DNA from 2 places in the Acinetobacter seifertii genome. Region 2 is predicted to be linked to the other one. Evidence: riboswitches for the same ligand, from Rfam matches in the RefSeq annotation. Region 2 holds a riboswitch; the other holds the start of a gene.
The links. A riboswitch is a leader RNA that binds a small molecule or an ion and turns the genes downstream of it on or off. The one in region 2 is predicted to bind manganese.
Positions count from the first base shown of each region.

Region 1: it holds a riboswitch for manganese, as region 2 does, so the genes downstream of both, I8T81_RS00895 (TMEM165/GDT1 family protein) here and I8T81_RS12700 (sodium:calcium antiporter) in region 2, are expected to answer to the same signal.

Region 1 is NZ_CP065820.1:192,488-194,965, forward strand. Features, by position in the region: gene I8T81_RS00885 (2-oxo acid dehydrogenase subunit E2) at 1-121, shown strand, start outside; gene I8T81_RS00890 (hypothetical protein) at 270-542, shown strand; yybP-ykoY riboswitch at 579-775, shown strand; gene I8T81_RS00895 (TMEM165/GDT1 family protein) at 791-1,366, shown strand; gene I8T81_RS00900 (oxygen-binding di-iron domain-containing protein) at 1,638-2,435, shown strand.
Region 2 is NZ_CP065820.1:2,736,433-2,738,910, forward strand. Features, by position in the region: gene I8T81_RS12695 (putative bifunctional diguanylate cyclase/phosphodiesterase) at 1-77, opposite strand, end outside; gene I8T81_RS12700 (sodium:calcium antiporter) at 423-1,502, opposite strand; yybP-ykoY riboswitch at 1,514-1,626, opposite strand; gene dmeF (CDF family Co(II)/Ni(II) efflux transporter DmeF) at 1,729-2,478, opposite strand, start outside.

The DNA of each region.
Region 1 (2,478 bases), 1.5 Mb from region 2:
GCGCTTAATGTTGCCGTTGTCATTGTCTTATGACCACCGTGTAATTAATGGTGCAGATGCTGCTCGCTTTACAAATAAACTTACGAAACTTCTTAAAGATATTCGTACTTTATTAATCTAATTCTTTTAAATTATTGACCAAAACCTCGCTTCGGCGGGGTTTTGTTTTGATACCTCTTTAACTAAATTTTGGGTTAATCTACAGGTTAAGCAAGGCTTATTGAGCGTGAGGAGAAATTTCTCGTTATTAGGTAAAGGAGAAATAGTAAATGTTGGGTTTCCTTAAAATTATGTTGCCCTTACTGTTGATTGTATTTTTATTGATGGGAATATGGGTCAGTATTTTACACTTCCCGTGGGAATGGATGACTTATGTGGTGATGGGTTTTGAGGTGTTTGTAGCTACCTTGATTTTACCCTTTGAATATCAGACAGGAGTAAGTAATAACCATATTGGTTTCATTCATATAAGTGCTTATTTTGCAGTGTTATTAGGTATTGCACGCTTATTTGTTTGGGCGTGGTTAAAATTTATTGCTTGAATATTTGAAAAATAAAGTGACTTGAATATAATAAACGCATACTTCATTGGGGAGTAGCCGCTATTCACAGCAAATGTGAATAGGTGATGGTCAACATAATTGTTCAACAGAACATGGTCATCATAGCTTAAACGTCTCATCGTTCCTGAGTTGGCAAGACCTTTGATTTACCACTCTGCAATCATTTTATGATATTTGGCTAGCAGGAGGGGTAGGTCATAGGCATTTATGCTAGCCAGAGAACTAATATGCAAGAATTTCTGATTTCTACCTCGATTGTTGCCCTCGCTGAAATGGGTGATAAAACTCAACTATTGGCTCTGCTACTATCTGCGCGTTTCCGTAAGCCAATTCCTATTTTAATTGCGATTCTTTTAGCCACACTCATTAATCATGGTATTTCTGCTGTGCTTGGGCAGTGGATTACGACCGTTCTCAGTCCTGAAATTTTAGTTTGGGTGCTCGCTGTTGGTTTCATTGGAATGGCGTTCTGGATGCTTATTCCAGATAAGCTTGATGATGAAACTGATAGTATTAATAAATGGCAAAAATTTGGTGTTTTTGGTGCAACCTTTATTTTATTTTTCTTAGCCGAAATTGGTGATAAAACACAAATTGCAACTGTGGCTTTAGCTGCACGCTATGACAGTATTTTCTGGGTAATGCTAGGTACAACAGTGGGTATGATGATTGCCAATGCTCCTGCTGTATTTATCGGTAATAAACTGGCAGAACGTTTACCTATCTCGCTTATTCATAAAATTGGTGCTGCTATTTTCTTAATTGTAGGTGTCTCTACACTAGTACAACATTATTTCTTTTAACACATTTTAAGCTGCCATAAAAAACGCACTCAATTCGAGTGCTTTTTTTTTATAGGTCATTTTAGTAGTTAAACTTCAAAATACATTTATTTAAGAAAGTTTTAGAAGATTATGCAATTTCTTGATGATTCATTTATAGAATAAGAAAAGTAAAATCAATTTTAAAATATTATGAGAAATATCAATCAATTCATTGCAAGTACTTTAGAATCCCTTTATTTTAGTATGGATATAAAAATATCTAATATTTAAAGTTTTTTTGGGGAATTGTATGGGGTTTGAAAAAACAACATCGCAGATACTATTTGATAATGGCGTACATAAATGTATTAGTTTTACCAGTTTGGTTAAAGGGGAAGGCATACAAGCCAATCAATTTTTAATTATTGATCATGAACGAGCAGCTGTAATCGATCCAGGTGGTGATTTGACCTACGTTCCATTAACGATGGAACTTAATAAATATACTCGTCTTAAAAATCTGGACTATGTAATTGCTTCACATCAAGACCCAGATATTATTACTTCAATGCCTCGTTGGTTAGTTTATACCGATGCTAAGGTGGTTGCCTCTAAATTATGGGCACGATTTTTACCTCACTTAAACTCGTCTTTTATGAGTGAGCGTATGAAAGGTAATTGGGAAGATCGTCTCATTGAGCTGCCAGATCGTGGTCAAGTGATTCAATTGGGCGAATCAAAGCTTGTCATGGTTCCGGCACATTTTCTACATTCGGTGGGTAATTTTCAGTTTTATGATCCAGTTGCCAAAATTTTATTTTCAGGCGATATGGGGGCTTCTATTGTTGAAGATGCAAGTCAGCCTCTCAAAGATTTCGATGCCCATGTGATGAAAATGAAGGCTTTTCATCAGCGCTATATGTGCTCAAATAAAGTCATTCGTTTATGGGTCAACATGGTTCGTCAAATGGATATTGAAATGATTGTGCCTCAGCATGGTACTCCATTTATTGGCAAAGAAATGATTAACCAGTTTTTAGACTGGATTGAGATCTTGCCATGTGGTGTAGACTTAATGACTGAACAAATTTTCAGCTGTCCAACATAAAAAGTTAAGTTCAATATCTTGAGTCCAATTTGAAATTTTTTTA
Region 2 (2,478 bases):
CATTTTTTTAAGTAAGACGAAGCTATCATAGGTAAATCAACCATAAATATAACAAAAGCAGTAACATTGCCCTTCATGCTCTATTTCAGAATTTAACAATCAAACTTAATTTTCTATAAAGTTTTTATTTATCTTTTATGTGTTTAGAAAGTATTTTATTACACAAAATAAAGTTCATTTGTTTAATAAATTTAGTCAAAAAAGAGGACTTTTCAAAGACCCCATAAGTTTAAATTATGATTCACTCAGGGTACAAGCCTCTGCTACTAAGGTACAGGGCATAAGTTATGAAAAATAAGACAATTGGTTAATTATTTACCGATTTTACAAGGTTATTAGCTCATCGTTTCTTAAGATTATCTAATCAATAGCAAATACGACGACTGAAACGCGCTGGCACATGTCCAGCGCGTTAATGTTTATCAGAGATAAATCACAACTAAAATTGCGAAAACACCATACAGCGCACTTACTGCAACCAATGATCGGTCATCGACTGTGCCACGGCGGAATAAATTCCACAGAAACACAATCGCTAATGCAGTAATAATGCCAGAGGCTAACAACAAGGTATCAAAGCGCCACGGCGTAAAGAAAATACCTAATGCACTTGGTATGGTGGCCTGAATCATCATGGCACCAGAAATATTCGCTAAAGCCAAACGCTCTTTACCTTGGCGTACCCAAATCAGCGCATTCATAATCTCAGGTAATTCGGTAGCAACTGGACTCAGTAATAAAGCAACCAAATGTGGCGGCCAACTTAGCGCTGTACCAATCGCTTCAAGCTGAGCAACAAAAGTATGCGACGCAACACTAATTACAACTAAAGCGACCAATACCTGTAGACCAGCCCACCCTAGTGACGGTTCGGCTGTATTAGGACGGAACTTGAGCGGTTCGAGGTCTTCTTCATCGGAAGATGTATCAGCTTCCTTAATCTCACGCCAAACATAAGCTGCATAAGCCGCTAAAAATAGAATGCCTAACCAAGGTTTGATGGCAAATGCGACTAAACCAAGCGCTACTTTTAAAACAAAGATAGCAAGGAACGAGACTTGATCTCGGCTTAAACGGGCATAATCAACTTGAACTTTATGCGAAGTTCGAGCTAATTTTTTGCGATGAAGCATCAATACCAGACCGACTACGGCGTAACCCAAGGTCGCTAAAACCAATGGGCCACCCATTGCAGCACCAACACCAAGGTCTTTTTGTTCTGGGGTATCACCAAATACGACGGCCATAAAGGTCACCGCACTTTCAGGTAGCGCTGTACCAAAAGCTGCGAGTACCGAGCCTACTGCTGTTGCACCAAGATTAAGACGCTTACCAAACCATTCAATTCCATTGACGAAATATTCACAGGCTAGGTAAATTGCCGCGGCGGACACAAAGAATAAGATGAACGTGAGGAGCATAGGAATAGTCCAGCCGGGCGAATAAGAAACCATTGGCGCGACAACGCTCTTCGCCCGACTAGCAAAGTACGTTGCGGCCAAAGGTCTCGCCTAGCTCACACTGTGTATACAGTGGCTGAACACGCCATGAGATACTGATCTCAAGTTTGTTGACGTGGTCTTCCTAGTTGGGTACTAGGAATGGCTACTCCCCAATGACAATAGGTGAAGTTTACCAGTGATTGAAAAGTAACTCTACAAAAATGGTCTGACAAAATGATCAAGAGCTTTAAAAATTCACAGTCGGTTTTAAAGCTCTCTTTATCGACTAAATAAAATGTATTTCTACACTGGCATGTACAATTTCTTCATGAATAGACAAAGCCTTTTTAACTGAATCGGGCGTTAAATCTGTTCGGTCTGTTTCTAAAGCCAAAATGCATGAAAATTTTCCTTTACCGACTTTCCATACATGTAAATCTGTAATTTTCACTTGTGATAATTGCTCAATCACTTCTTGGATTTCAGCGACTACTGGATGTGACATTTCAGCATCTAATAACGTTTTTCCTGTGTCACGCAAAAGCCCCCATGACCACTGTGCAACCAGTATCGCCCCTACAATACCCAATAAAGCATCTAAAAAATTCCATCCAAAAAATTTACCCGCTATAAGTGCGGCTATGGCTAATACAGAAGTTACAGCATCGGCAACCACATGTAGAAACGCAGCTTTATGGTTTAAATCGTGATGGTGATCATGATGATGGTGGTGACTATGCTCATGGTCGTGATGGTGGTGGTGATGTTCATGATTATCATGTAATAACCACGCACAAATTAAATTGACTGCCAACCCCACAACAGCAATAGAAATAGCTTCATTATAATGAATATCAACAGGATGGAGTAATCGCTCAATAGATTGAAATCCCATTAACAGTGCAACGACCATTAATATGATTGCACTGCTATATCCACCTAAAATTTCGATTTTCCAAGTTCCAAAACTAAAGCGTTTGTCATGGGCATAACGGCGAGCCATTTTGTAAGCAACATAGGCCAACCCTAGAGCAAC